DNA from 4 places in the Paenibacillus hexagrammi genome. Region 1 is predicted to be linked to each of the others. Evidence: riboswitches for the same ligand, from Rfam matches in the RefSeq annotation. Region 1 holds a riboswitch; each other region holds the start of a gene.
The links. A riboswitch is a leader RNA that binds a small molecule or an ion and turns the genes downstream of it on or off. The one in region 1 is predicted to bind cobalamin.
Positions count from the first base shown of each region.

Region 2: another riboswitch for cobalamin. It lies ahead of nrdI (class Ib ribonucleoside-diphosphate reductase assembly flavoprotein NrdI); the one in region 1 lies ahead of L0M14_RS04580 (ABC transporter substrate-binding protein).
Region 3: another riboswitch for cobalamin. It lies ahead of L0M14_RS23750 (S-layer homology domain-containing protein); the one in region 1 lies ahead of L0M14_RS04580 (ABC transporter substrate-binding protein).
Region 4: another riboswitch for cobalamin. It lies ahead of cobJ (precorrin-3B C(17)-methyltransferase); the one in region 1 lies ahead of L0M14_RS04580 (ABC transporter substrate-binding protein).

Region 1 covers NZ_CP090978.1:1,000,009-1,007,744, forward strand. The annotation lists gene L0M14_RS04555 (hypothetical protein) at 1-62, shown strand, start outside; gene L0M14_RS04560 (Lrp/AsnC family transcriptional regulator) at 255-746, shown strand; gene L0M14_RS04565 (aminotransferase class I/II-fold pyridoxal phosphate-dependent enzyme) at 761-1,960, shown strand; gene L0M14_RS04570 (aspartyl-phosphate phosphatase Spo0E family protein) at 2,028-2,294, shown strand; gene L0M14_RS04575 (hypothetical protein) at 2,361-2,891, shown strand; cobalamin riboswitch at 2,955-3,151, shown strand; gene L0M14_RS04580 (ABC transporter substrate-binding protein) at 3,315-4,370, shown strand; gene L0M14_RS04585 (FecCD family ABC transporter permease) at 4,371-5,408, shown strand; gene L0M14_RS04590 (ABC transporter ATP-binding protein) at 5,414-6,190, shown strand; gene cobT (nicotinate-nucleotide--dimethylbenzimidazole phosphoribosyltransferase) at 6,215-7,267, shown strand; partial or broken gene L0M14_RS32195 (bifunctional adenosylcobinamide kinase/adenosylcobinamide-phosphate guanylyltransferase) at 7,368-7,475, shown strand.
Region 2 covers NZ_CP090978.1:1,119,575-1,127,310, forward strand. The annotation lists gene L0M14_RS05065 (mismatch-specific DNA-glycosylase) at 1-276, shown strand, start outside; partial or broken gene L0M14_RS05070 (NUDIX hydrolase) at 273-892, shown strand; gene thpR (RNA 2',3'-cyclic phosphodiesterase) at 1,204-1,794, opposite strand; gene serC (3-phosphoserine/phosphohydroxythreonine transaminase) at 1,934-3,022, shown strand; cobalamin riboswitch at 3,415-3,628, shown strand; gene nrdI (class Ib ribonucleoside-diphosphate reductase assembly flavoprotein NrdI) at 3,760-4,119, shown strand; partial or broken gene nrdE (class 1b ribonucleoside-diphosphate reductase subunit alpha) at 4,106-6,191, shown strand; gene nrdF (class 1b ribonucleoside-diphosphate reductase subunit beta) at 6,214-7,185, shown strand; gene L0M14_RS05100 (response regulator transcription factor) at 7,251-7,736, opposite strand, start outside.
Region 3 covers NZ_CP090978.1:5,198,176-5,205,911, reverse strand. The annotation lists gene L0M14_RS23765 (ABC transporter substrate-binding protein) at 1-272, opposite strand, end outside; gene L0M14_RS23760 (response regulator transcription factor) at 497-1,252, shown strand; gene L0M14_RS23755 (cache domain-containing sensor histidine kinase) at 1,179-3,035, shown strand; cobalamin riboswitch at 3,301-3,490, shown strand; gene L0M14_RS23750 (S-layer homology domain-containing protein) at 3,645-7,736, shown strand, end outside.
Region 4 covers NZ_CP090978.1:3,357,426-3,365,161, forward strand. The annotation lists gene cobK (precorrin-6A reductase) at 1-194, opposite strand, end outside; gene L0M14_RS15210 (sirohydrochlorin chelatase) at 191-1,312, opposite strand; gene cobJ (precorrin-3B C(17)-methyltransferase) at 1,356-3,086, opposite strand; cobalamin riboswitch at 3,260-3,466, opposite strand; gene L0M14_RS15220 (hypothetical protein) at 3,507-3,737, opposite strand; gene L0M14_RS15225 (DUF1361 domain-containing protein) at 3,765-4,235, opposite strand; gene L0M14_RS15230 (guanylate kinase) at 4,572-5,153, shown strand; gene L0M14_RS15235 (hypothetical protein) at 5,216-5,638, opposite strand; gene L0M14_RS15240 (CBO0543 family protein) at 5,719-6,243, opposite strand; gene L0M14_RS15245 (YjcZ family sporulation protein) at 6,463-6,564, shown strand; gene L0M14_RS15250 (YjcZ family sporulation protein) at 6,614-6,715, shown strand; gene L0M14_RS15255 (YjcZ family sporulation protein) at 6,766-6,867, shown strand; gene L0M14_RS15260 (zinc ribbon domain-containing protein) at 7,351-7,593, shown strand; gene L0M14_RS15265 (hypothetical protein) at 7,735-7,736, opposite strand, start outside.

The DNA of each region.
Region 1 (7,736 bases):
AAGGAAATGTGTGCAAGCTGCTTAAGGCGGAGCTTAAGTTCAGCACATTGTTGCATAAATAATGGATTAGAGGAGCCCATGGGACGTGTTCAGTCTCATGGTTTTTTTATGTCTGGATGTCGGGAACGGGCCGAAAGGATGATTATAAAAAAATTCTCCTCGTCCTTCTGCGCTTACAGATTGAATCGGACAGCAGTTCATTGTAAGATGGGAAGATGAACATTTAACCAATGGAATGAAAGGTAGGGTTAACCATGGATGCTTTGAAGCTTAAAATTCTCGAAATACTGAAAGAAGACGCCCGCCGGAGCGCGGAGCTGATTGCCACGATGTTAGGAACGGCGGAGGCCGAGGTGGCGCGAGCGATCAAAGAGATGGAAGCGGAAAAGGTCATCGTTAAGTACGCCACGGTTGTTAATGGCAGCAAGGTGGACGACGAGAAGGTTACGGCCCTTATTGAAGTGCAGATTACACCGGAACGCGGTCGCGGCTTTGATGCGATTGCTGAACGGATTTATTTATATCCGGAAGTGAAATCCGTCTACTTGATGTCCGGCGCCTATGACCTGCTGGTGGAGATTGAAGGAAAGACGCTGAAAGAAGTTGCCTCTTTCGTCTCCAATAAGCTTTCGCCGATTGATCGGGTTCTGTCAACGAAAACGAACTTTATTTTGAAAAAATACAAACAAGACGGCATCATATTCGAGGATCAGGAAGATGATCATCGACTGCTCGTCTCACCGTAAGAAAGAGGTGCGCCATGATTAAAGAGGAACCAACCGTACGCCAAGCTAAATCCATGAAAGAATATCTGGCCCCCGCGGTGAGGTCGATTCCCCCGTCCGGAATACGTAAATTTTTTGATCTGGTCAGCAATAGCAAGGAAGACATTATTTCACTCGGTGTTGGGGAACCGGATTTCTCCACACCGTGGCATGTCCGGGAAGCGGCCGTTCGTTCCTTGGAACAGGGCAAGACCAAATATTCACCAAACTCAGGGATACCTGAGCTTCGCGAAGCTATTGCTGAGTATCTGCATAATTCGTTCCAAGTCACGTATGAACCGAGTGATGAGGTGCTTGTTACCGTCGGGGGAAGCGAGGCTATCGATCTTGCCCTTCGTGCGCTCATCACCCCTGGAGACGAAATTCTAATTCCCGAGCCCTGCTACATCTCCTATTCGCCGATCACCAGCATCAGCGGAGGCAAGGCAGTAGGGATAGAAACGTTTGCCAAGGATCAATTCAAGCTGACGGAGCAGTCTTTGAGGGCGGCTATTACGCCTAAATCGAAAATCCTGATCTTATGTTATCCAAGTAATCCAACGGGCGGAATCATGACTTACGAGGATTGGCTGCCAATCGCTAGAGTCGTAGAAGAGCATGATTTAATTGTTATTTCCGATGAAATCTACGCTGAGCTTACTTACGGATACAAGCATGTCAGCTTCGCATCCATGCCGGGGATGAAGGACCGTACGATTCTGGTCAGCGGCTTCTCCAAAGCATTCGCGATGACTGGATGGCGTATGGGGTATGCTTGCGGACATTCCGAGTTGATCTCGGCCATGCTCAAAATTCATCAATATACGGTGATGTGTGCGCCCGTTATGGGTCAAGTAGCTGCGCATGAGGCGCTCAAGCATGGTCTGGAAGAGAAGGACCGTATGATGGAATCGTACAATCAGCGCCGCCGCTTGGTTGTGAAAGGGTTCCGCGAGGTCGGTTTGGAATGCCATGAACCGCAGGGCGCGTTTTATGCTTTCCCGAGCATTGTTGCAACGGGCATGACCTCCGAACAATTCGCTGAGCGTTTGCTGTATGAGGCTAAGGTTGCGGCTGTTCCCGGGCATGTCTTTGGATTAGGTGGAGAAGGCTTCCTGCGCTGCTCTTATGCGTATAGTGTATCCCAGCTTAACGAAGCGCTTGAGAGAATTGGACAATTTCTCAAAAAATTGTAAAATATTTTAAAAAAATTATTTTCTTTGTGGACAAAAACTGGTATTCTGGAAGTAAGGAGGGATGAGCATGGCTTTTATGGAATATCAACTTACGTCGTATAAAAAACATTTTCAAATTCGCGAGAACGATTCGGGTCGCAGTTGGTTATTCAAGCATGCGAAGAAACCCGCCTCCCTTACTCCTCTCGAAGAAGAGATTCATACGCTTAGGCTTATGCTGGAGCAGCTAGTTATCGAAGGTAAAGAAATGACCTCGGATGTGGTGGTTGAGCTCAGTACCGTGCTCGATCATAAAATAAACGAATATATGAACAAAGGTCGTAAAAGTCGGTGATAAGCCGGCTTTTATTGCCGTATGAGGAAGCATCGTGCTTACACTTATGGAGGGTAGAGAAAAGGTATGAAAATCAAGTTGCTGCTGGTAAGCATTGTAATGATGATGGTTCTGTTAGCCGGATGCGGAGGGCCTAAACCAGATGTTCCGATTTTTGCAATGGGACCTAATGGATTCCCAAGTGATGTCGGCGAAAAGCTGCAGACTTCTCTAACGGCAAAAATCGGACAGGCACCCACCATTCAAGTCGTTGCGGTTCCGATCTTTTCTATGGAAAAAATGATTGTGGAGCTTGCAGCAGCAGGTAACGGAATCTTTATACTGGGCGATGAGCAGTTTCAGCTGCTGGCAAAGCAAGCCGGCTTTGTGCAGTTAGATGATATCGTGAGTCCCGAGGATTACCCGGGTGGAGTGTTGGGAATAGCCGAAGAAGAAGGAAAGCCTGCAGAGAAGCATCTGTACGGGATTCCGCTTGAAGGCAACAAATGGCTGAAAGAACAAGGCATGGATGGCAAAGGCCTGGTCGCATTCATTCCGCAGAATTTCAAAAAAGTGGATGAGGCCAAGCAGGTCATGAAGATTCTTGCCGAAAAATAGCAGAAGACCCGCTTGTACATTCGAAAGAACTCATCTATAATTTACAAGAGATTTTATGGTCATTCATAATATGCAGCTATAGGTGCGGGCAGTATTCTTCATGAAAGTACTGCCGCTTAATAGGGAAGCCGGTGTGAATCCGGCACGGTCCCGCCACTGTAAAATCGGGAAAGTTCCCCCTAATGCCACTGTTGTACAACGGGAAGGCGGGGAACCAGATGCCCGTAAGTCAGGAGACCTGCCTGTAGTGCCGTACACGACTTCCTTCGAGGAAAAGGTTGGCGTTAAATCTGGTAACAGTGGCAGCCTTATAGGCATCTGACTCGATTTATCGTCCCCTTCGTTCATAGGAACGGAGGGTTTTTTTGTGCGGTTTTGCGTGTGGAGAAGGAAGAAAAAGCAAAGTAAAGGGGGAAACAGAGAATGAAACAACCGTACCTTCAGAAATCGGCGCTCATAGGATTAGCCGCTGTGGCTGCAATTAGTTTGGCCGGCTGCGGTAATTCGAATGAGACGAAGAAGGAGCCGCTTGCACCATCAACGGAAACGGCTTCGGCCGCAAATGCGTCAGCGAGCCCAGCATCGTCCGCTCCGCCGGTAAACACGTCAGCGAGTGCTGCGCCGTCTGCAGCTAAGAAAACGCAGTATCCGCTCACGATTAAGGATGCTACAGGAAAAGAGTTTACCTTCGAAAAAGCGCCGCAGCGCATTGTGTCCGTGTCGCCTGCTGAAACCGAAGGGTTATTTGCAATTGGGCTAGGCGATCAGATTGCGGGCGTATCGGATTTTGATGACTATCCGGCTGAAGCGACAACCAAGCCCAAAATGGGAGGCATCACAAAACCGAACGAAGAAGCTTTGATTGCGGCCAATGCGGATATCATTTTTACTGGTGTATCCATGAAGACGGATGTGGTGGAGAAGCTGCGGGCTATGAATCTAAAAGTATTCAAGGTGGAGCCGAAAACGTTGGATGATGCAATCGCCGATGTGCTGACCTTCGGGAAGATTACCGACCATCAGGAGAAAGCGGAAGAGGTTGCGGCAAAAATGAATGCTGACCGTCAAAGGGTCGAGGATGCTGTGAAAGGTGTCAAGCCGGAATCGAAGAAGAAAGTATACATTGAATTCAGCGCAGGCTGGACGGTCGGCAGCGGCGAGTTTATGGACGAGCTGATTCAAATTGCCGGGGGCGTCAATACAGCTGGGGATGTCAAAGGCTGGCATCAGATCAGTGAGGAAAAGGTCATTCAGCAAAATCCCAATGTGATTCTATTCTCTAAAGGGGTTGTTGATGATAAAAGCGGAAAATCGCTCGATCAAATTATTCGCGGCCGCAGTGGATGGGACCAAATTGACGCTATCAAGAACAATCGCGTAGTCGGAATCGATCAAAATCTGCTCAGCCGCCCGGGGCCGAGAATGACGGATGGATTGGTTGCCATGGCGAAAGCGATTTATCCTGAATTGGTGAAATAAATGAAAAGAAAACTGGCGATTTGGGGAGGAGTAGGGAGTGTACTCCTTCTTCTTTCTATTCTAGTCAGTCTATCTATCGGAACAGCACAGCTGCCTTTGCTGCAGATAGCGGCAATTATAGGCAAGCACCTCCCGTGGTCCGGAGATTATATCCAGACCAACTGGCCGGCTTCCTCGGAGCAAATCATTTTGAAGGTAAGGCTGCCCAGGGTTATACTTGGCATTCTCGTCGGGGCTTCGCTGTCCATTGCTGGCGCTGCCTTCCAAGGTGTGCTGCGCAATCCGCTCGCAGATCCGTACACGCTGGGCGTTTCGTCAGGTGCTTCAGTCGGTGCGGCCTTCCTGATTTATTTCGGGCTACAATATGCTTGGTTCGGGCAGTGGTCGATTCCTATCGTCGCTTTTGCTACAGGGCTTGCTTCCCTACTTGTTGTATTGAAGCTGGCACAAACGGACGGAATGCTGAAGTTGGAGACGCTCATTTTGTCCGGTGTGATTATGCAGGCTTTCTTGGGAGCGATTGTTTCTTTCATGGTTTCGTTATCGAAGCAGGTCATTAATGAAATCGTGTTTTGGCTGATGGGAAGCTTAGCGATGCGGGGATGGTCCTATACGCTGACGATCACTCCCTATTTGATGATCGGTATTTGCATTCTAGCAGGGTACGCAAGGTCTTTGAATGTGCTGTCACTCGGAGAAAGGCAAGCGGCTCATGTAGGTGTTCACGTCGAGAGGACTAAGCTGATTGTGTTGATTGTCGCTACATTTGTTACGGCTGCTGCGGTATCGGTGGCTGGTGTAATCGGTTTTGTCGGACTGATTATTCCTCATTTGGTGAGACTCCTTGTAGGGCCGGATTACCGGTTGATTATACCGCTTTCCATGATCGGTGGAGGCATATATGTGCTTTGGGCCGATACGCTGGCACGGACGCTGCTAAGTCCCACAGAAATTCCTTTAGGTGTGATCACCGCGTGCTTAGGAGCCCCGTTTTTTGCCTATTTGCTCCACCGCGATAAAAAGAAGCAAAGAGGGTGAATCTCATGATACAGGTTGAAGGGTTGACGCAAAGCTTTCAGAAGCGGAATGTTCTGGAAGGAGTAAGCTTCTATATTCACCCAGGTGAGTTTTTTGGCGTTATCGGACCGAACGGAAGCGGCAAAACGACACTGCTCAGCACGCTATCGGGCGTTATTCCTGTCATGAAGGGCAGCGTTAGACTAGAGGGAAAGCCGATAGGAAACTACTCGCGCAAAGTGCTTGCCAGGTGTGTAGCGGTGCTGCAGCAAGATGCTCTGCCCCCTGTGGGATTTACTGTTAGAGAAATCGTCGAGATGGGCCGATACCCGTTTCAAAATTGGCTTGGAGATGATGTCCCTGAGGCCGGGCAGCTAGTAGACTCGATTTTGGAAAAGCTGGATCTAAAGCGGCTTCAAGGTCGCACCTTGGAACAGCTTAGCGGAGGAGAGAGGCAGCGTGTGGCGTTGGGAAAGGTTATGGCTCAGCAGCCGAGGCTGCTTTTGCTGGATGAGCCAACGACCTATTTGGATATCGGTTACCAGATCCAGATGATGGACTATATCCAAGAATGGCAGCGGGAAACGGAACTAACCGTGGTAGCGGTGCTGCATGACTTGAATCTTGCTGCTTTATATTGCGGTCGCCTCATGGCGCTGCATGATGGGAAAATCGCTGGAATTGGAACGTCCGAGGCGATGATTTCAGGTGAGATGATTAAAAGCATCTATGATACGGAGCCGGTGGTGCTGCGTCATCCGGTGGTGCAGGTTCCGCAAATTTTGCTTCAGCCTGGTAAGTGATGAACTTGAAAGGGAGAGAAATGCATGATGTCAAACATAGAACAAGTGATTCAAGGGATTGGGCCCCTTCAAGAGGAGGCCATCGCACGTGCAGAGGGACATCTGAATCAGCTGACCAAACCGCCAGGAAGCTTGGGTAAACTGGAGGAGATAGCCAGACAGGTGGCGGGTATAACTGGGGAGACGATGCCGGTTTTTGAGAAAAAGGCTGTCGTCGTCATGGCAGGAGATCACGGCGTATGCGAAGAGGGAGTTAGTGCGTTTCCCGCCGAGGTAACCCCCCAAATGGTTATGAACTTCCTGGCAGGAGGAGCAGCGGTCAATGTATTGGCGAGACAAGCTGGGGCAGACGTCGTCTGTGTCGATGTCGGTGTGAATGCCGATCTGGAGCATCCCCAGCTAGTTTCGAAAAAGGTGCGTAAAGGTACGCGCAATATGGTGCGCGAGGCTGCGATGACTCGCGAGGAAGCAGAGCGGGCTATTATGGCCGGAGTCGAGGTGGTGGAGGACCTCGTTCGTAAAGGCTACACCTTGTTTGCGACGGGAGACATGGGAATCGGGAATACGACGGCAAGCTCATCTTTGCTGTGCGCTTTAACCGGCCTTGAAGCCGGACTTGCTGTAGGCAGGGGGACTGGGATCAATGACGAGACATGGCTTCATAAGCAAGCTGTTGTCCAAAGAGCGTTGGAGGTCCATGACCCGCTTGGTGAGGATGTCCTGGATGTGCTCGCCAAGATTGGCGGTTTGGAGATCGCCGGACTGGTCGGCGTGATTCTAGGTGCGGCTAAGCATGGTTGTCCGGTCGTGATTGACGGATTTATATCATCCGCCGCAGCTCTTGTCGCGACTCGCTTGGCTCCGCTTAGCGCAGCATATCTGATTGCTTCGCACCTCTCACAGGAGCAAGGACATCGAAGGCTGCTGGAGGCGATCGGACTGGAAGCGATGCTGCACATGGATATGCGCCTTGGCGAAGGTACAGGCGCTGTGCTTTGCTTCAACCTGATTGACGCTGCAGGCAAAATTATGCGGGAAATGGCAACCTTCGAGAGCGCCGGTGTATCGCGCTCTTAAGCCCCCGGAGGCGGATGAAGGAAACGGAGGAACATATATGGCAGTGTTAGTGACTGGCGGCGCTCGCAGCGGTAAGAGTGCCTTTGCTGAGAGGCTAGCGATGCATCGCTGCCAGAGCGGCATTTATATCGCGACCTCGCACATCTACGATGAAGAGATGAGGGAGCGGGTCGATTTGCACCGCCGGCAGCGGCTGGAATCCGGGTTTCCTTGGGAAACCCGGGAAGAGCCGTATGAGCTGGCGCAGCTTTTGCGCGAGCTGCAGGCGGCGAGCGGTTGGGGTCAAGCGATGCAAGGCGCATGTAGCGTGCCGGACGCGGGGGCAGTGTCTAGTTGGCATACAGCCGGAAGAGTGGGTGAAGGCGAATCGATGCAAGGCGCATGTAGTGTGCCTGACGCGGAGAAGTCGTCTTGTAAGCATGAACCTGGACGTATTGATGAAGGTGCATCAATGCAAGTGCCATTTAGC
Region 2 (7,736 bases), 120 kb from region 1:
AAACCGGAAGAGTATAAGAAGGGCAGAGAGACTCTTCGTGAAAAAATAAAAACGTTCCAGCCTCGAATTGTTTGTTTTGTCGGTAAGGGAGTCTATGAACAATATAGCGGTCGAAAAGGAATCGTCTGGGGCGCTCAATCGAACCCCGTCGTTCGGTCTAGCATTGAATATGTATGTCCGTCCTCCAGCGGACTCGTTCGAATGAAGTTGGATGAGATGGTGTCGATTTTTAGCGGTATGCGGGCATTCATGGAGAAAGAGGAGGAATGCACATGAACATTCCTTGGCTGGAATGGGCCAAACAAATTCAAGCGATATCCCAAGCTGGTCTGGAATACGGTGAGAACGGGTACGATTTGGAGCGTTATGAGATGCTTCGCAGCATCAGTGTGGAGATGATGAGCTATTTCACGGACACACCGGTGGATAAGGTAAAGGAGCTCTTTGCAAGTGACAGCGGTTATGCGACGCCGAAGGTTGATGTGAGAGCGGTCGTATTTCAGGAGGACAAGATTCTTCTTGTCCGGGAGAAAGCCGACGGCGCATGGTCGTTGCCGGGGGCTGGGCGGATATCGGCTACACACCCTCCGAGGTCGCCGTGAAGGAGACGAAGGAGGAAGCCGGCTACGACGTCAAGCCGGTTAGGCTGCTGGCGCTTCTGGATAAGAAGTGCCATCCGCATCCGCCCTCGCCGAACCACGTCTACAAGATATTTATCTTGTGCGAGCTGGAAGGCGGGGAAGCTTTAACGGATGCCCTAGAGACGACGGGCGTCGGTTTTTTTGCCGAGAACGAGCTGCCGCCGCTCTCGACCGAGCGAAACACCGTCAGCCAATTGCAGACGATGTTTCAGCTAGGACGCGGACCGGCACAGCAGGTGCTGCTGGATTAAGGAATTTGAATGCACCGACGAGCGGTCAGGACTTAGTGGCAGGTTGAAGGTTGTATTTTAATTTAATTAGGAAGATCAGAGAAAGAAAAATTCACTGCTTATTCGAGCAGATTTGCCATGAAAGTATTGCAGTGGCGTACTCCGAATGATTGGCACATTTTCACAAAATCTATACACGGGAATCTGGTTGCCAAGGACTAGATATCAGTCTCTATGTATGGAATCTACATATGGGAATCTACATACCCAGAGACTACAATAAGATCCTGAGTGAGCGTGCTGCTTGCCGCTGTGCAGCAAGCAGCAATTATTTATCCGCCGAGCGGGAATTCGCCGATCGGCTCGTACGACGGCTGCCGGCCCAAGTGGCTGCGGTAGAGGACGATGTCCTCTACCCGCCACGCGGGCCAGACCGCCGCAGGCGCCGCCTGCGCAAGCGCGGCGCGGCGAAATGCCCCCGCCGCTGTGCGGTAGCGGCGGGCCAGCGTGATGTGCGGCCGGTAGCCCCGGGCTTCGGCCGCGAAGCCGTGGCGGGCGCAGGCGCCCGTCACCTCGCGCTGCAGCCTGTGCAGCGCATCGAGGTCGCCGGCGACGCCCGCCCACAGCACCGACGGCGCCGCCGGAGGGCCGAACACGCCGAGACCCTCGGCGTGCAGTGTGAGCGGCGGCTGCGCCGCGGCCAGCTGGCGCAGGTCCTGCGCCAGCGCATCAGTAGCCTCGGCGGAGGTGTCGCCGAGGAAGAAGAGCGTAACGTGGACGTCCTCAGGGTGCGTCCACTTCTGGAAGGGCAGCGCTGTATGGGCGCTGCTTCGCCATGCCTCCAGAGCTGCCTTGACGGGCTCTGGAGGGCGAATGCCGACGAATAGTCGGAAGTCGGCTGATTGTGCTGTCGTATTTTGCATTGATATCCTCCTGATGAAATGGAATTTGCGAACACAGCGGATGCTCTTCAGCTTAGCATTTCCATCTAAGGTTTTACTTGATGCGTGAAGCGAATCTTGCTATCATAGCCATAATACAAAAGCAAAGGTGTGGTTATTCATGGGAAATCGGGCCTACAATTTTAATGCGGGGCCGGCGGCTCTTCCACTCGAAGTGCTGCAGAAAGCACAGGAAGAGCTTGTCGAATTCAAGGGAATTGGCATGTCGATTATGGAAATTTCGCATCGCAGCGCCGAATACGAGCAAGTACATAATGAAACACAGCAGCTGTTGAAGGAGCTGTTCGGCATCCCGGACGGGTATCAAGTTCAATTCCTGCAAGGCGGCGCAAGCACGCAATTCGCGATGATCCCGATGAATTTCTTAAAGTCCGGTAAGGTGGGCAGCTATGTTCTGACAGGAGCATGGGCGGAGAAGGCGATTCAAGAAGCAGGCTTGTTTGGAGAGGTTGCGATCGCGGCCAGCTCCAAAGAACAGAAGTTCATGAAAATTCCTGATTTGAGCGAAATCCAGATTCACCCAGATTCGGCCTATCTTCATGTAACATCCAATGAGACCATTGAAGGCGCGCAATTCCAAAGCTATCCGGAGACAGGAAATGTGCCGCTGATTGCTGATATGTCCAGTGATATCCTTAGCCGTCCGGTAGATGTATCCAAGTTCGGCATGATCTATGCCGGTGCGCAGAAGAACCTGGGTCCATCCGGGGTGACAGTTGTCATCATCAAAGAGGACATGCTTCAAGATCTGCCGAAGACGATTCCGACGATGCTGCGTTACGAAATTCATGGTAAGAACAATTCCTTGTACAATACACCTCCGGTTTATTCGATCTACATGGTCAACCTTGTTCTGAAGTGGATCAAGGAGCAAGGCGGTCTAACTGCAGTTGAAGCAAAGAACCGTGAGAAAACAGGCTTGATTTACAGCGCAATCGATCAAAGCGGCGGCTTCTACCGCGGTCCAGTCGATGCAGGAAGCCGTTCCATGATGAATGTGACGTTCCGCCTGCAGGATGAAGAGCTTGAGAAGAAGTTCATCAAGGAGACGCAGCAAGAAGGCTTTGTCGGACTGAAAGGTCACCGCAGCGTTGGCGGTCTGAGAGCTTCTACGTATAATGCCGTGCCATACGAATCCTGCAAAGCACTGGCTGATTTCATGGTAGACTTCCAAAAGCGTAATAGCTAATTTTGTCGTAGCTTGTAAACGGCACTTAAAAGACTACCCTCGTTCGTACGATCGAACGAGGGTAGTCTTTTCTCTATATCTAGTATGTCAATCCGTAGATTTCCAAAAGATTTGTGACACTCCTTATCCCCACTTTATCCCCAATTCCTCCAGGGAATATCCCCATATATGGGGTGAGAATTTACTGTCCTTCAAACCGGATGAAGCCAGATACAGCAAGGATTCGCTTGAAATATTCATTTGTCAATCCCTAAATATGGAAGGCATTATCCACATATTATGTACTGAATAGTAGGTGGGTTATACCCAACATGACACTATTTTATAGGAAATCTAAGTCGATTTTCTCATTGACAAGCACAATATATTGATATAAATTTGAATCTATCAACTATATATCGTAATGAACAGGTGCTTCTAGTTTCATAGAAACGCAGCAGCTTAATAGGGAAGTCCGGTGCAAATCCGGCGCGGTCCCGCCACTGTTAGGCAGAGCTTACGTCTCACAAGCCACTGGTTTGCTTAGGTTTCTTGGACTGCAAATCGGGAAGGCGGACGCTAGCCATGACGCCAAGTCAGGAGACCTGCCTGTTCGTTGACACACCCCTACGGTTGATAGGAAGGTGTCCTGACTCCCACTAGATGTAGTAGTATGTACTCGTCCATATAGTGGCGTATTCGGTCCTTCAAGCATGCCGAATGCGCCATTTTCATGTGCCAAAAGGAGACAAGTTTCGATGCTGATTGCTTACGATTCGAAGACAGGTAATGTTCGCAGGTTTATCAAAAAAGTAAATTTGCCGGCCGTTCAGATAGATGAAGCGTTGAGGATGGACGAGCCGTTTGTGCTTGTAACCTACACAACGGGCTTTGGTCAAATCCCGGAGAAGGTCTCTGGCTTCTTGGAACGGAATCATGCCAGACTTCAAGGCGTAGCAGCAAGCGGCAATAAGAATTGGGGAGACGGTTTCGCCAAGAGCGCCGACCGTATTGCAGAGAAATACGGAGTTCCGGTGCTGAGTAAATTCGAATTGTCCGGAACACGTCAAGATGTACAGCGATTTGTTCAGGGGGTGCAAGCAATTGCGGCATATTGAGTTAAACAACGAGCTGTTGCAGCGTGGTGCCGATGGCTTCTTTCAATTGGAGAAGGATAAAGAAGCAGTTCGCGTATTTATGGAAGAAGTAAATCACAACAGCATGAGCTTTCCCGACACGGCAAGCAAGGTTCGTTACATGATCGAACAAAACTATTACGAGGATGTGTACGAGAAATATTCGGCATCCGAGGTTGAAGATATATACAAGATCACGCACGACTATCAGTTTGAATTCTCTTCTTATATGGCGGCTTCCAAATTCTATACGGATTATGCATTACGAAGCGATGACAAGACGCAATATCTGGAGCACTATGCGGACCGTGTGGCGATTGTAGCGCTTCATTTGGGGCGGGGTGATGTACATACAGCCAAAGATCTGGCCAAATCCATGATGGAGCAGAGGCTGCAGCCTGCAACGCCTACCTTCCTCAATGCCGGCAAGAGCCGCAGAGGCGAAATGGTATCCTGCTTCCTGCTGGAGATGGATGACTCCCTTAACTCGATTAATTATGTGCTCGGAACCTGTATGCAGCTTTCCAAAATTGGCGGCGGAGTTGCCGTTAACTTATCCAAGCTGCGCGGTCGCGGAGAGTCGATTAAAGGCGTTGAGCGTGCGGCTAAAGGCATTATGCCTGTCATGAAGCTGATGGAGGATGCATTCTCCTATGCGGACCAAATGGGTCAACGTAAAGGCTCAGGAGCTGCCTATTACAATATCTTCGGCTGGGACGTCATGGAATTCCTGGACAGCAAAAAGATTAACGCTGACGAGAAGACGCGTTTGAAGACATTGTCAATCGGATTAATTGTTCCTAATCAATTCTACAAGCTTGCTGAAGAGAACCAACCTCTTCACGTGTTTGCTCCTTATACCGTTTATAAAGCATACGGTCAGCATCTGGACGACATGGATCTCGATGAGATGTATGACGTACTACTCGCAGATTCTCGAGTGAAGAAGAAAGTCGTAATGAGCGCTCGTGAGATGCTGGTAAAAATTGCGACAACACAGCTGGAATCCGGCTATCCATATATTATGAACCGAACGAATGCGAACTTGGCTCATCCGCTGAAACAGATCGGCGCCATCAAGATGTCCAATCTGTGCACGGAGATTTTTCAGCTTCAAGAGACTTCTGGAGATCGGTGACTACGGCGCTGACAATATCATTCGTCGTGATATCAGCTGCAATCTGGCATCTCTTAACATTGCGAATGTGATGGACTTGAAAAAGCTACGCGAATCGGTGCACGAGGGCATGACAGCACTAACGGCTGTGAGTGACATGACGACAGTTGCTAACGCCCCTGGTGTTGCCAAGGCGAACCGGGAGCTGCATTCTGTTGGACTAGGTGCGATGAATCTGCACGGTTACTTGTCCAAGAATCGAATCAGCTATGAAAGTGACGAAGCCAAAGACTTCGTGCGCACCTTTTTTATGGCTATGAACTACTACTCCATTGAGAGAAGTATGGAAATCGCCAAGGAAAAGGGCAAAACCTTCGACGGCTTCGAGCTTTCGGAGTACGCGAACGGAAATTATTTTGAACGATATATCCAGACCGATTACCGGCCTGTTACTGATAAAGCGAAATCCTTGTTTGAAGGCATGCAGATCCCAACTCCTGACGACTGGAGCAGGCTGAAGGATGAGGTGCGCGTTCACGGGTTGTACCATGCCTACAGAATGGCTATTGCGCCTACGCAGAGCATTTCATATATTCAAAATGCCACGTCGAGTGTAATGCCGATCGTAGAGCCGATTGAAACGCGCACGTATGCGAATTCGACGACGTATTATCCGATGCCGTTCCTGGCACGGGACAATTTCTTCTTTTACAAATCCGCCTATCAAATGAATCAATTCAAGATACTAGATTTGATTGCAGAGATTCAAACGCATGTGGATCAAGGAATCTCGACGGTTCTGCATGTAAACAGCGACGTTACGACAAGAGAGCTTGCTCGTTACTATGTTTACGCTGCACGCAAAGGACTAAAATCGCTCTATTATACACGAACCAATCAGCTATCCGTTGAAGAATGTATTAGCTGTTCGGTATAACGGGAAGGGGAACAAATCGAACATGAGCAGCATCAAGAGAGCCGTCAACTGGAACAGACCTGACGATGATTTCACCATCACATTCTGGAATCAAAATATTATGCAATTCTGGACGGACGAAGAGATCCCGCTATCCGACGACAAGATGTCCTGGATGACGCTCAGCCCGGCCGAACAAGCGCTGTATATGAAGGTTCTGGGAGGGCTTACGCTGCTCGACACGATGCAGGGCGGCGTTGGTATGCCGAAGATTCTGGAGCATGTGGAAGGCCTGCAGCGTAAGGCTGTGCTCAGCTTTATGGGGATGATGGAGCAAATTCACGCCAAGTCGTACAGCAGCATTTTCACAACACTTTCTTCCACAGAGGAGATCAATGATATCTTCCAATGGGTGGAGGAAAATCCTTATCTTCAGTTTAAAGCCAATACCATCTCCCGCTATTACGACACGATTGAGACGCGTAAGCAGTTGTATATGGCGATGGCGGCATCGGTTCTCTTGGAAAGCTACCTGTTCTACAGCGGATTCTTTTACCCGTTATATTTGGCCGGACAAGGCAAGATGACCAGCAGCGGTGAGATTATTGATTTGATTTTACGTGATGAGAGTATTCATGGTCTCTATGTAGGCGTTCTTGCACAGGAAGTGTACGACGAGCTCAGTCCCGGGGAGCAGGACGAAGCCTATGAGGAGCTGAAAGGGCTTCTGGCAGAGCTTCACGCTAACGAGGAGCGTTACACGGAAGAGTTGTATGCCTCCATTGGTCTAGCTCAGGATGTGAAGGCGTTCTTGCGGTATAACGCGAATAAAGCCTTTATGAATCTAGGTCTGGATCCTGAATTCCCGGATGAGGACATTAATCCGATTGTTCTTAACGGGCTGAGTACGAAGACGAAGCAGCATGACTTTTTCTCAAAAAAAGGCAATGGCTATGTACGAACGATTCATGTGGAGCCACTTAGCGATGATGATTTTTCTTTTGATGATATGTAGACCGCAAATAAATAAGCTTATTCAGGTCAGCAGTACAGCTGATTTTGAATAAGCTTTATTTTCATTTAGGCCAGAGATTCCTTGACCGCGGGTTCTGTCAGCTTGTATCCGACATTTCGGATGGTCACGATATATTGCGGACTGCGGGCATTGCCCTCGATTTTGTCACGGAGATGTGAGATGTGTACATCGACTATGCGGGTATCACCGAGGAAGTGGTAGTCCCAAACCCCATGGAGCAGCTGCTGGCGGCTAAGCACCTTGCCACGATGCTTGCAGAGAAACAGCAGCAATTCGAATTCTTTTGGAGTAAGCTCTATGGGTGAACCGGCAACACTAACCTCTCTTTGATCAGGAAGCACACAAATCTGTCCGATTTGGATCGGTGCATCTTCATTGGCGGATGGAAGCGCTTGAATTCTGCGCATAATCGCTTGGATTCTGGAGACCAGCTCTTGCGGGCTGAACGGCTTCGTCATGTAGTCATCGGCGCCGTTATCAAGCCCTGCGATTTTATCTGTCAGGTCCTGCATGGCGGTGAGCATAATGAT
Region 3 (7,736 bases), 2.4 Mb from region 1:
ATTTTTACATTCGGATGCTGCTTTGTATAAGCGTCGATGGCAGCTAGCGTTGCCTTATGTCTGGAGTCGTTGCCCCACCAAGCAAAGCGCAGTGATACGGGCTTACCGTCGGTAGAAGCACCGCCTGAACCGGTATCGGCAGAAGCGCTGGGAGCAGTGGAGGCTTGACCGGAGCCTGCGCCTGAGCCGGAGCTGCAAGCGGATAATATAGTTAATGAGCTAAGCAATACGACACACATTTTGGATAGACTAGTTAGGTTTCGGTTAAACAAAGTTACGTCCCCCTGTCTTGTAGTGAATTTCGGGCCCAAACTCAAGGTAACATGAATCCGTTTTCATAAAAAGGGCTTTCATTTTGGAACATGGCGGTTTCATTGCTCGATTTCTTTGGAAAAGGTATCATATCTTTAGATTATTCGCTTCCATTGAGCCAATTTATACCGTCATTCCTTTTTATATGTACGAGGGGCTATAATGAAGAGAGGAGGCTTGAATCATGTACAAATTAGCGTTTGTTGATGATGAGACGACGACTCGAGACACGCTTTGCAGCTGTTTTCCATGGGAGCAGGCCGGATTCGAAATTGTGGCTCAGCTTGGAAATGGAATGGAAGCGCTTAAATATTTGCTCCAGCATGAGCTGGATGCGATCCTTTGCGATATCAAAATGCCCGTCATGAGCGGGATTGAGCTGGCAAGGGAAATCCATGAACGTAAACTGCCGGTGGAGGTAATTCTGCTCAGCGGGCTGCGGGATTTTGAGCTGGCACGCCAGGCGATCAGCTACGGCGTTCGGCATTACATGGTGAAGCCGGCTAAATTCAAAGATTTGCACGATGTTCTCATGCAGCTCAAGCGGGAATTGGATGAACAAAAGGGAGGGGCAGCTGAGCCTGACTCCGACATCCCCACGCAGGTGGAAGTGAACGAACAATCCCTCGATCCTGTCATACAGCGCATGCTTCACTTTATTGAAGTCGAATACCGAACCGTAACCCTGGAGGATGTGGCGCAGTTTGTACACATGAATCCCAGCTATGTGAGCTCCTATTTTCGCAAGCTTACGGGTCAAAAGTTCTCCGATTATGTGCTTGGGATTCGGATGAAAAAAGCGGCTGAGCTTTTGCGGGAGCATCGCTGGAAGGCGCTTGAGGTCAGCGAAATGGTGGGATATGCGAATGCGAAAAATTTTATACGCGCTTTTAAGCAGTATTACGGGAAAACGCCAGGGCAGTTCAAGCACGAGCATTAAATATGTCAAGCAGAGTGATGCAGCTTTAGCGCGAAAATTTTTCGCAGACAACCTGAGACGAGTGATCGTGCTGTCGCTCATTCCTCTGACCATACTAGGCTCCTTGTCCATCTTTATTACAGTTTGGTACATCCGCGGCTCTGTGGAACAGAACAGTGAAAACCGGCTGAATCAAATTAATCAGCTTACGGAGGTCATTCCTGCAGAGCTTGATTCTTTAAGTCTTTCCTTTGACAAGGATCCAAAGATCAAACTTCGGTTGAAAAATATACTCAATACGACTTCGTTTTCCTTTGAAGAGGTAGAGGCACTGTTTTATTTGCGCAACGTCATTGATGTTCCGGCTAATTCCAAATCTTACATCCATTCCATTTATATTTATTATGAGAATTCGCAAGGGCGGTTTTTAAGTTCGCGTGACGGCATTGCCCAGATGGATTCGGTGCTGGATACGAGCTGGTACACCTTTTACCAGTCCAAGGTATTCAGTGGAGAAGAAGAACTGGTTACACAGCCTCGCGAGCTAGTGGCCAGCTCTGACCCTAATGGCACCACGCAGGTGCTAACCGTGTATCAGCCGTTCGGGGGACTTAATGAGGACGGGCATCCCCGCGGCGTGATTGTGATGAATGTCCTGCCTTCCTATTTCGCCAAATCATTGAATTTGTTTAACGACTGGCAGGGCAGCTATTCGTATATCGCAGACCCAAGCGGCGATCCGCTGATTACCTCTGACAGCTTCGGAGGCAGCATCCCGCTGCCAGAGTCTGAGCAGCTAGCAGAAGGGCATTTGATCCGCTCTTCCTTAGGCGGCGCTTTAGTTACAATGAAGCAATCCCCGCGCCTGGCTTGGATAGCCGTATCCGTCATCCCGACCAAAGCGTTGTACAGCCTTCCGAGGATGATCGTGTACATTACCTTGGCGCTATCCGTGTTCTCCTTGCTGCTGAGTATCATCTACGCTCTCTGGATCACTAGGAAAAATTACCGACAAGTTACGCAAATCGTCCATGTGCTGGAGCATGCCGATCGCCATGATGACACCGTCCCTGCCATGCCGGACAAGATTCAAGACGTGTACGAGCTAATCGTCAAAAATATTCTTGATACGTTCCTGGAGCAAAAATATTTGCGCATCCAGCTCTCCGAGCGGCAGGCAAAGATGGAACTTTTGGAGCTTAAAGCGCTTCAGTCGCAGATGAACCCTCATTTTATGTCCAACACTTTGCACTCGATTTACTGGAAAGCCTTCCAACTGACGCGTTCACCGAATGATGCGTGCGTCATGATCGAACAGCTCAGCGACCTGCTGGAATATGCGCTGCGGGGAACGGATGATGCGGTAACGCTGCACGATGAGCTTGCCAATGTGAGAGGCTATATCGAGCTGCAGAAGACCCGATTCTCGGATCGCTTGCAGGTGATCTGGGACACGAGGGCGGAGATGAAGGACTGCCGTGTCGTGAAAATCAGCATGCAGCCGCTAGTCGAGAACAGCATTCATATCGGTCTTGCTGCACAAGACCAACTGGCTGTTAAGGTCAAGTGCCGCATGAATGGTGCAAATTTGCATGTTACCATCATCGACAATGGACCGGGAATACCGCTTGAACGGCTGAAGCGCATTCGCGCGTCGTTTGAGTCAGACTCTATGCAAGGCAAGCATGTAGGACTCTTTAATACAAGCAAAAGGCTAACGCTGCATTACGGCGCAGGCAAGTGGATGCGCGTTCTTAGCAAGGAAGGGAAGGGTACGGCCATTACGCTGATTTTTCCGCAGTAACTACTAGAGGCGAGATCAAAGTGCTAGTTCTGCAACTCTGTGTAAAATCAGCGAAGTAACGCAGGATAACAAAACCAAAGAGCTGCCCACCTAAACCAGGGCTAGCTCCTTTTTGCATGTGCATCAATTTCATTGAAAGTGTCCTGTTGAATCTTCTGAGTGCTCGGTCATTTGAAAATCCTCTCGATTTTTGTCAAAAATTCACGAAAAAACCTTGGACGCCAATCCAAGCGCATGGTATTCTTTTTAGTGATTAAAAGTGAACCGTATGCTAAGGCCTTTCAGTCCGCATTCGGTAACCAAACAGGGAAGTCCGGTGAGAATCCGGCACGGTCGCGCCACTGTAAGCGGGGAGCTGCTTTCAAGATGTCACTATCCTTTTTAAGAAGGATGGGAAGACGGGAGATTAGCTACGATCCGCAAGTCAGGATATCTGTTGAATGTCAGTACCATCGCCTACGCGGGAATAGGAGAGGGGGAAACGGCTGCATGAGTGTACTTCCTTTTGTACATCTATCTGGCCAGCTAATCTATGCGTAAAGCGTAATCAGCAGCCCTTCTTCATGTTGGGGTGCTTTTTTATTTCACGGAGAGAGGACGAAACAACGGATGGAAAGAAAGCAAGTCGTACAAAAAGTAAGCATGATCCTGCTGATCTGGTGTTTGCTCATTTCCGCTTTTAGCGGAGCTGTGCCGGTGTATGCGGATCAAGGAGATCAAGGGACTGTAACCGTCCCGCAAGCGATAGAGGATGCAGCTGGCTATCTATTAGCAGCGAACGGAGACAACATTACCGATTGGGATGCCTATGCGCTAGCGAAAGCAGGTAAGTCGGTACCGGCATCGTATTTATCCTCGGTCAGCAGTCAGGTCGGACTAAAAAACGGCCAATACAACAACGTCACCGATTACGCAAGGATAGCACTGGCCGTGAAGGCTGCAGGCGGTAATCCCGAGCAGGTTGTAACGGGAACCGGGACGTACAATCTGATTCAGAGCATCTATAACAGCGATGTACTGACGGCGCAAGGCAGCAACGGTGCGATTTATGCCCTGCAAGCCTTAAGCAGCGGAGCGTACAATATTCCGTTAACAGCGAAGTGGAAACCGGATAAAATCGCAGCGTGGCTGCTCACGCAAAAGAACGCCGACGGCGGCTTCCCGCTCTCGTCAGGTGGCGATAGCAGCATCGATATCACGGCTTCGGCAATTAAAGCCCTTTCCGTGTATAAAGACTTGCCAGTTGTCCAGCAAGCGATTGAAGGCGGCGTTCAATGGCTCTCTTCGAAGCAATTAGACAACGGAGGATTTACCGAGTACGGGGAAAATTCCGAGAGTACCGCACAGGTGATTATTGGACTTTCCGCAGCAGGTGTAGACGCGCGCAGCGCCAGCTTTACCAAAGCTAACGGAAATCCGCTCAGCTATCTGTTTACCTACCGCAGAAGTGACGGCGGCTTCGTCCATCTTACAAGTAGCAGTGCTTCGGATACAGGTGCAACTGGTCAGGCTTTAATGGCATTAGTGGATTATGATGCGTTTACCGGGGGCAACAGCGGGTCGTATGTATCTGTACCCGTCATCGGCGGTGGGTCATCTTCGGATGCGAGTGTGACGGTTCACGTCGCAGGTCCGGCAGGTATTTTGGCCGAAGGAGCGGTGACGGCGAGTAATGCGTTTGATGCGGCTGTGCAGGTTTTGCAGGCTTCGGGCGTATCATTTGATGCAGATGGAAGTCATTATTTCCATGCCGTTAACGGCATAAGTGGAACCGGTAACACATGGTGGTATTACAACGTTAAGCGTCAAGGATCATGGGATTACGCAACCGTTGGTGCCACCAACATGCACGATTACCAACTGCGTGCTGGCGATGACGTGTATTTGTACTACACAGGGTATAGTACAGCACTCGTTCAGTCGATCACGATAGACCCTGCCTTGCCCGTTGCAGGTGAGGCGGTTACAGTAACGGTTTATCAATCCGTGTATGATTATCAAAACCATCAAGAAAATATCAAAGAGGCTGAGAACGTCTCTGTGGAGATAAACGGGCAAACCGTGCAGACAGACACCTACGGTGTCGCTCAATTCCCCGCCGGTTTTTCCGGTGGAACCTATCAAGCAGTAGTGTCAGGTTATCAGACAGGGACTGCACCTAAGATCGCTGCTGCTTCCAAGTCTTTTGAAGTGGGCACAGCTATGATTCAAATTGAGGGTTCATCCCAAACTTTTGCTGTGGATGCGGCGAACTCGCCTAATTTGTTGGATAGTATCGAAAACATCCTGGTAGAGCATCAGATTCATAAGCACATAGATAACGGGTATCTGCAATCCATCGAATCCGATGCCGATGCATGGAGCTACGCGATCTACAGCCAAGGCAAATGGACCATTCCTATGGTAGGGATGGCAGACTATACGCTTCACCCAGGTGAACGAGCGGTCGTTTACTTCAGCGGATTTGATACTGACTGGAACTCGACCACTTTCCTGGTCAATTCCATAACACTAAACCCTTCGCAGCCGAAAGCGAACGAATCTTTCACCGTAAATATTCTAAAAACATCCGGCTTCGACACGCCTTCACCAGCGGAAGGCGTCCAAGTAAAAGTCGGCGGACTAACAGCGGTAACGGACAGCCAGGGCACAGTTACATTCGCGGGTCTGCCTGCTGGATCGTATGATATGGACATCTCAGGGTACAAGGCGAACAGCACTCCGATCATTGTCCATATGTCGCAGCCGATTACCATTCAGCCCCGAGTAGACGGAGGCACGAATACGGGAGGAAGCCCAATCGTCTACCTCTCCGTGACAGGTGATAGTAATAAGGGAACCATCCTTTCCACAAGGTCGGTTGCCTTACAGAGCGGCGACACACCATACTCTTTGTTGATTCGCACGTTGGGAGCAAACCGTGTTCAATCATCGGGCTCGGGCTCAACCGCATATGTGCAGGGCATAGACGGTTTAAGAGAATTCGACGAGGGGCCGCTAAGCGGATGGATGTACGCAGTTAACGGCAGCTACTTGAGTACAGGCGCAGACTCGGTACTACTGAAGTCCGGCGACTCCGTATCTTGGCGTTATACGAAAGACGGTGGCAATGATTTGAACGCACCTTCCCCAGTAGGCGGTGGAGCGACTACAGCAACAGGAACATCTACCTCTGAAGTCGCAGATAAAGTGAAAAATCTGGAGCTGGCTTACGACAACAAGAAACCAATTCAACAAATTTCCAAGCCTGCAGTGATTGTCAATGCGGATAAGAAAATGTCCGCTTCCGCTGCGGAAGCGCTCAAGAAAGAATTGGCAGGCAATGCGGTTGCATTGGAAAAGACAGCACAAGCGAAGACGGCAACTGAAATTACTGACGCCAAATCAGAAGTGAAGCTGCAAATCCCAGAGAATGCGCTAGCTGAAAGCAAAATCATTACCGTCAACAAGCTTTCATCACAAGAACGCGAAGAGCTCGTTTCACCCATTTTTGAATTCGGCCCCAAAGGTCTGACCTACGCCAAGCCCGTTCAAATCTCGATCAAAACACCACTCGCAGCCGAGGACTTAAGTCAATTGGCGCTAGTCTGGCTAAACGAGGAGACCGGTGAATGGATTCCAATCCCGGCTGTCATTGATGCGGAGACTGGAACAGTCACAGGGTTAGTCAACCATTTTACGAAATTTGCTGTTATTAATAGATCCAAACTGGAGCAAAAGCCAACAACTGGCACCTCTGTAGATGTTGGACCTGCCATCGATCGTGCTTCCAAGTGGCTGAAGAACGGAGTCGAGCTCAGTGACTGGTCGGCGTATGCCCTCCATACAGCAGGTGTGCCGGTAAGCGCGAACTATCTAGATAGTGTGATAGCCATGCTGAAGGAAAAGAACGGTACATTCCGCAAAGTGACGGATTATGAACGGTTAGCTTTAAGCGTTCAGGCTGCCGGAGGCAATCCTCAGTCGATAGGCGGCTTTAACCTGATCGAACGCATCTACAATAACGAACAAATGGAAATTCAGGGCACCAATGGCCCGATCTATGGGCTGCTTGCATTACACGGAGGTTCCTATGACCTCCCGGCAGAAGCGAAATGGACACCAGAAAAGCTGCTGCAATGGATCCTTGATGCGCAAAACCAAGACGGCAGCTGGCCGCTGGCGAAGGGCGAGAAGGGTGAGCCCGATTTGACCGCAGCAGCGTTGGCGGCACTCACACCTTACAAGGAACAGTCGACCGTAATAACGGCCATGGAGAAAGCCGTGAAATGGCTTAGCGCGCAGCAAGCCGACGATGGCGGTTTCACACTGAAGGGTGTGGAAAATGCCGAAAGCACTGCGCAGGTCATCTGGGGCCTTTCTGTCAGCGGTATTGATCCTGTCAACAACCCGCAATTCCATTCCGGTGACAAAAGCATGCTGGCCTACTTGCTAGGCTTGCAGCTGAGCGACGGCTCTTTCCCTCATACGAAGGACGGTCAATCGGAGGTTATCGCTACAGAGCAATCGTTGATGGCACTTGGTGCATACCAGAATTACCTGAAGTCCACGAGCCACGTGAGCCAGCCAGCTCAGCCGGAAACAGCTCCAGTGTTCGCAGACCAAACAGATATAGCAGCGTGGGCACTCCCTTCCGTGAAGAAGGCCGCTGCCTATCATATAATTGAGGGAACAGGCGGAGAAAAATCATCCTTTGAACCT
Region 4 (7,736 bases), 2.4 Mb from region 1:
CGGATGCATTTATCACGAATGAGCTCCTGCATCTGTTCCGCTGTCAATCTGCCGGTCAGGACAGGAAGTCCTTCCATCTCCATGCTTTTAGCTGCACTGTCAGTAACCACCGTCGTCAGAATTGCATGGCCTTCAGCTCGAATTTGGAGTGCGAGCTCTCTCGCATCGCTTGTTCCGGCTAGGACAAGAATCATATCTTTGTACCCCCAATTTGAACGGGGATGCTGTCTTGCAGCTGTGTATGGTCGTGTTCGTGTTGTTCGCTGTGTTCCTCATGGTGATGATCTTGGACGTGATCACGCTCGTGCACATCCGCATGACGGTGATGATGATTATGTTCAAGGCCAAGATTCTCCTCTTGGTGTTGATGGTGGTGTTCATCGTGCTCTTGGTGATGCTCTTGGTGGTGTTCATGGTTGTGCTCACGATGATGATGATGGTGAACATGTCCATGGTCATGATGGTGCTCATCATGAAGCCCATGGTGATCATGATGATGATCATGGTCGATATGCTTCATCGCTTCCAAACGGTACTGACACATATCGCAGTTCATTTTCACCTCATCCTGGACGGCCTCTAGCGCCCGGCTTATGAGAATTTCCTTCAGAATCGGATGGAAGCCGAAATAGGGAGCAAGCACAAACTCATGGTTTACATACTTCTCGCCGTACCCCTCAACCAAACTTTCCATCCTTTGAATCAACACACCCGTGAACAAGAAGTACGGGAGAATCACAACCTTCTTTGCTCCAAGTCGGATACATCGTTCAACACCTTCATCAATCAGCGGAGCCGTTACCCCGATAAAGGCGGTCTCCACCCATTTGACCTTAAGGCGTTCCCACAAAAGCCGAGAAATTTTGAACAAATCACTGTTTGCGTCTGGATCGCTGCTTCCGCGTCCTACGACGAGGAGAGCCGTGTCCTCTTGCTCCTGCTCCACTTGGATCCCAGAGTCAAGAATCCGTGAGGTTAAGATGTCAAGAATTTGATCGTGAACACCGATTGGTCTCCCGTAGGTGAACTGAACTTGCGGATATTTCAGCTTCGCTTCGTCGATCGCTGCAGGAATATGGATTTTGGCGTGTCCGGCAGCAAATAATATAATCGGTATCACGATCACACGTGATGCTCCTTGCGATATACATCGTTCAATTCCTTGTGAAATCGTAGGCAGAACGAACTCCAAGAAACACGTTTCCACTAAAAAACCATTCATTCTTGCAGAAATATCAGCTACAAATTGCCTGACCTCTTCATTACCTTCTTCATCCCTGCTGCCATGACCAACAAATAAAACTGCATTCATATCTCGTTCTCCTCCTGAACTTCTATTGCAAATGATCCAAGCATTAATCCCCGCAGGCCGCATTTTCGATGACAAAGCCTTGCGCTTCCTGATGTCGGTACCCTTCGATCTCCTTCACCCTCTTATAAAATTTATGGAATCTTTCATTCGGATGTCCTTCTGTCTTGTATCGTTCAACGATTCGCGCTACAAGCTCGACAATCTCTCCTGGCTCGATTCCTTCAGCTACAGGCTGGGCAGGATGCGCGTTTCGTCCCACCGTTTTGCCCCCAAGAAACAAATCAAACTTTTCTTTCCTGTACACGATACCGATATCCTGTTGTACAGCACCGTAGCATGCCATCCCGCATCCGTTAAAACCTATCTTTAATTCTTTGGGAACCTCGAGATTGCCGACTCGCTTATGAATGGCCTCTGCATAAGGAATGGATTCACTTTTTTCCAGATTACAAAAATCACAAGCTTTGATTTGCGCTAGGTCTCCAATAGGAGAGAGCAGAAGTCCCAGCGCTTCAAGCTCCTCTGTTATTTCTACCGGATTCTCCGTTTGAATTCTTACGATCAACTGATGATGCGGCGTGTATTCCATATCTCCGCGATCCCCAAGGATTTGTCCCAAAGCTACTAACTGTGTACTGCTTAGCTTTTTATTGGCAATTCCAGGGCTAACCGCGAATTCAAAGATTGATTTCGTCGCTGTCACCGCCGATTGTACTTGCGTTTGTGCTCGTAGTTCAGCTGATATTAGTGTTTGTGCCTGTAGTTGTGCTGGTAGCTGCACTGGTGCAGCACACGATTCTTCTCCTTTTCCTCGGGAAACGAGTTGGAGCGCCTCCACAGCCAGTTCATGTAGATTTGGCCTTACCTGCAAAGTTTCATCGAACCCCAGCGCCGGAACTAACGGCTTTGTATTCCTTGATTCTCCGATTACCTGTGACGCCTCTTCTTGTGCAAGCGCCCAAGGCTCTGCCTCCGCTTGAAGTCTTTGATGAGGCTTCAGAGGCTGAATCTCTGCTCCAAGCGTATATTTGCGCTGATAGCCTCTTGGCGTAATCATGAGCCCGTCGTAATTTTTAGTGCTTGAATTGCCGATGATGATGGTGGTCAACATGCCAATTTCGTAGTTCAACATTTCAGATAGCGTCGTGACGATGACATGCTCCCGATCCCGATACGCACTCTTGACAATACCTACGGGCGTATCCGGTGAACGATATTGAAGGAGGATTCTCTGAGTCTCCACGATCTGCCTCGTCCTTCTTCCGCTGCGCGGATTGTACAAAGCGATAACAAAATCGGCCTGCCCCGCCGCCTCAACTCTTTTGGCAATGAATTCCCAAGGTGTAAGGTGATCACTGAGGCTAATTGTGCAAGCATCATGCATGATTGGCGCCCCAAGCAGCGAGCCTGCAGAATGTAGAGCGGAAATACCCGGGATGACCTCCACTTCAACCCCTGCAGACCGTGTCCAGCCCTGCTCCATCAGCACCTCATAGACGAGTCCAGCCATTCCATATACACCTGCGTCACCGCTTGATATGACTGCTACCTTCTTGCCTGAATTAGCCTGCCGGACTGCCTCTTGCGCTCTGCTGACCTCCTCCGTCATGCCTGTTCGAACGATTTGTTGTTCTGTGAGCAGGCCTGAGATCAAGTCCACATATGTGTTGTAGCCAATAACGACCTCACTCTCTTGAATCGCTTCGCGTGCCCGCCTGGTCATATGTTCAAAGCTTCCCGGACCGAAGCCGATAATCAGCAACTTCCCTTTCATATCTTCATCCCCTCTCACAAAATTGCCCGTCTAAAACCCAGTTTCACGATATGTAAGCATGAAAAAAAGCACTTCCAACACAGAATCATGTTAGAAGTGCTTGGTTAGCGCGCCAAAAAAGAAGAAAAAAGGAGCAACCGCTCTCTAACACTCCCTAATTCCTCGTAGGGTTTGCAGTGTTGATAAACCAGGCAGGTCTCCTGACTTCGATTACCGTCTCTTCGCGTCTTCCCGGAGCAAACGCTCCAGTGACTTTCGTGCGAAAAGATGCCGAAATAATTCGGCCATCGTTACAGTGGCGGGTCCGTGCCGGATTTTCACCGGACTTCCCTTTTAACCAAATGAAAGGTTCATTTGGCACCTGATTCCAAATATGCAATTAGAAATATCCTATCATCAATACTATCGCTTGTCTACGCATTATTCATAGATTACTTGGTATAAGCCCTCTAGCAAGCTCCTATAATCTAATGGATTATATTCAATTTCGGAGAAAGAAACATGAATCACCTTATTCGACGTTTTTACGACGAAAAAGCTTTTTTCGGTGTTTTCAGGATCTATGTACGTATAGCAATCCAACTGCGTGCTTCCTGTCTTTTGCTGAAGGAATTGCGTAGCTTCCAAACTGTGATTTGCATAGCTAGGCATATTCTGCCCTCCTTCCCAGAAAAGTCGCTATCTTCTATATCGCAGCATGGTATATACCATCAGATAGGAACAGCACATGACGAGCATCATGGCACAGATAAAAATAAGCGAACTGCTTGACTCTATCGTATCCAATGAGTCTTGTACAATCTCTACAGGATCGCTCACAATATCCCAACTATTCCAACGCAAAAAACGTCCCAGAAAAACCCCTATACTGCACAAAAACTGCAAAACGCCGACAAACAGCCACGCGGTACGTGAGCGAAATTTCTCCATGAACATCTCGTGAACAATGTACAATGATAATAATCCTGTTAACAGAGCGGTAAATGCCGTCAGCGCGTTAAGCAATATATCATATTGGATCGGAATTGAGGTTTTTAAGTACGTCAAGTGAACGATGTCAGTAATGATATAAGGGGAGTTGGGATAAAATAGCAGCCAGAATGCCAGTCCAAATAAAATGCCGAAGCGGAAGTCCGCTTTTTTTGCCATGCATATCGTACGACTAAAGCTGCCACAAGCGGGATCCAAGCCAAAATGAGATTAGGCAGAATCAGCCAATGGTAGAGCGTGCTGTGCGACCATATGATCCTTAATAGCAAGAGTAGGACACTGCCGGAAGACGCAATGAACAACGCAAGCACAATTCGCAGTAGCGATTGATTCAATTGTATGAATGATCTTAAATTCAGGGGAAGCCTCTCCTTTCAACATTTTATTATACATGAGAAGCATAGAAAGACGTATTCCTTCTTTAATTTTCGGAATTTTCATACTATAATAAAAGTGTAAGGATGACGCTTTCAACTTTCGATTGGAGGGGGAATCATGATGAGCGAACAACGTGCGCAAGGACTGATCTTTGTGATTACCGGCACCAGCGGTTCAGGACGCAAAACTATTGCCCGCCGCATTGCCGAGGAGCTCGGATTTTCATCGGTTGTCTCTTACACAACTCGAACACCAAGACCTAAAGAAATCGAGGGAACGGATTACAAATTTATATCGAGGAAAGCGTTTATCGATGCGGATATTGCGGGCGAATTCTTTCAAACAGTTGAAATTGACGGCAATTTCTATGGCATCAAACGAGCAGATCTGGAGCAAGCTCTTAGAGAGCATGAGTCCATCTACGTCATTGTCAATCGCTACGCAGCCAACCGGTTTAAGTACGAATTTGGAGACCGGGCTATTCGTATTTTCATCTATGTAAACAAACAAACGATTATGGAACGCCTACTCGCACGCCAAACACCTGCAGACGTAGTCGACAACTATTTGAAACATTATATTGAAGAAGTGTCCTACCGAAAGCAATGCGAGCATGTCTTTGAAAACATAGACCTCCAGCAAACCTCCGAATCCGTACGGACAACCATGCTCAGCTATATGCCAACACCGGCCAATTAGTTATCCCGTTACATAGGAAGAGACTCACCTATTCGATGTAGGTCGAGTCTCTTTTTACGTTTTCATGTTGTAGAACGCTGTTTTTTTCGTAGAGCCATCTTTCCGCCAAGCAAGGACACAGGAATAACGATCAAAAGCCCAATTACCTGATACCAGGTAGCTATGCCAGGGTTTGAAATAAAAGAATCAAATTCAATTCCAGCCCCAATTACACCAATACAAGCTGCATTGATAAGCTCTGCCCGCCTGGCTACCCTTGCTGCCACATAGCCACCGAAGAATGACCACAGCATGCCAACAACCATAAACAAGATCAGCCAGCCGATGTGATTATACACTTGTATTAACTCTTCTTTATCCCCTTCATGAAGAGACAAATATATGCTGCCCATTAACCCCGAAGACATAAATGTCCCCAAATTATCAACGATCACACCTGCAATAATACCTAACAGATGAAACGTTTTCTCCGTTTTCTCTTCCATGTCTTGCTCATACCTCTCCTTGAGACTTGCCGCTGCTTCCCCATCATAACATGGGATACCAGTACATTCCAGTTTTGCCGTCACCCGTGCCTTTGTTCAATCGGTACATTCACAGGCACATCAAACATCCATATCCAGAACACGCATAATACAACGGATATTCCATATGTCAATATCGGGCGCTTGTGGTGCAGCCGCAAGATCGGAAACATCGTCACATCGAAGGCAGCCGACCACCACAAGTTCCAGCCATGCTGATAGATCATCCGGTCATTCGTTGTAAAAAACCACTCAATGAGCACATAAATAAGGATCCATTTTACATGATGAATAACGGCTTTGAATGTATCGGACTCTGGATAAGCACTTAGGAAAAGCAGTGCAGTACTAGGAAACGTAATGAACGAATAGATCATCTCCGTAATGCTATGATTGGGAAAAAAGTCCGGCTTCATCTTCCAAAGAAAATAATTAGCCGTAAGGAAATTATATGTCACATTACCCACTGCAAAAAACATCATGGTCGTGTGATATTTACTCCATTCTCTCCAAACACCTTTCCGCCAAACAATAATAGCTACTAGAAGTGCTAATGCAAAGTGCAATTCGATCCCACCCAAAACGTTGTATTCCTATAATCTCCATTCGTTCAAAGTTTCATGTGTATATGCTGGAACCTTCTGTATGTATGAGCTCCTAGGGCTATTCGCCTATTTTGTATCCATAAGGGCATTCGCACAATCCCTCAATTCGCCCATACACTCAGGCTATCTTCCCATATACTAACCATGTAACAACAACCCATCAACGAAAGGATGATTTGAATGTCTAACGTAACTGGTGCAGGTGTAGGGTATACTTCTTCCGCGGCGATTCTCGTGCTCTTCATTCTATTGGTCATTATCACAAGCGCTTTTGCTTGGTAAGCAATTCCTTCCCTTAACCATATAACCTATTCACGAAAGGATGATTCGAATGTCTAACTTAGCAGGTGCAGGTGTTGGCTACACGTCTTCCGCAGCGATTCTCGTGCTGTTCATTCTCCTGGTCATTATCACTAGTGCTTTCGCTTGGTAAGCATTGACTTCCCTTGACTATATAATTCATAAAACGAAAGGATGATTTGAATGTCTAACTTAGCAGGTGCAGGTGTTGGTTACACGTCTTCCGCAGCAATTCTCGTTCTGTTTATTCTCCTGGTCATTATTACTAGTGCTTTCGCTTGGTAAGCATTGACTTTCCTTGGCAATAGACAAAAAGAAATGAAATAAGGTTACAAATTCAAGGGCTGCTTTGCATAATTGCAAGCGGCCCTTTGTCTATAATTTGGATATGAACCAGTAGACCGTTCAAGAGAACCGTAGAAAGGAAATACTCTGCCTTGAGCCGACCTAGCAGTAGCTTTCGCTCTTGTATGAACCTGAGCAGCAGCTTTCATTTTACATATAACCCCAATTCGAGAAACTTTTACACCATAAACTCAGTCTATATTAGTAAGTAATTCATAGCAAAGGAGCTGTTACTTTGAAAAAAATCGTTCTCATTCTTCAGTTAATCCTGGTTATCCTAACTCTCGAAGAGAATTTCGGCGTTAATGCAGATTGGCAGCAATGGTGCGAGTCCCAGTGGTAACATCTTCTTCATTGAATCCTTTCATTGTGAATTTCGTATGTTATACATAGTTATACTTGAGAAACTGGAGGTATTTCAAAATGCGAATTGAAGATGCGATAAAAGAAAAATTCAGATGTACAAAATGCAGCGGCACAAACTGCCGAACTAAAGAAGTTGCTATGACCGGAACAGGACTAAGTAAGATGTTTGATATTCAGCACAACCACTTCCTGTTTGTATCGTGTGAAGGCTGCGGATTTGTTGAAGTATACAACCCCAGCATACTCGAAGGAAAGTCGCGCGGACAGCTAGGTACGATTATGGATATTTTGTTTGGCTAGATTGAGCCAAGAATCCGCTGATTTCTGAACAATTGATTAGAAATATCAAATTCCGTAACTTCCATGATCAAACTTATCGAAGAGGTTACGAGTCAAAGTTCGGTACTTTGATATTCAGTTAGGTCTCACGAAGTGAATCCTCT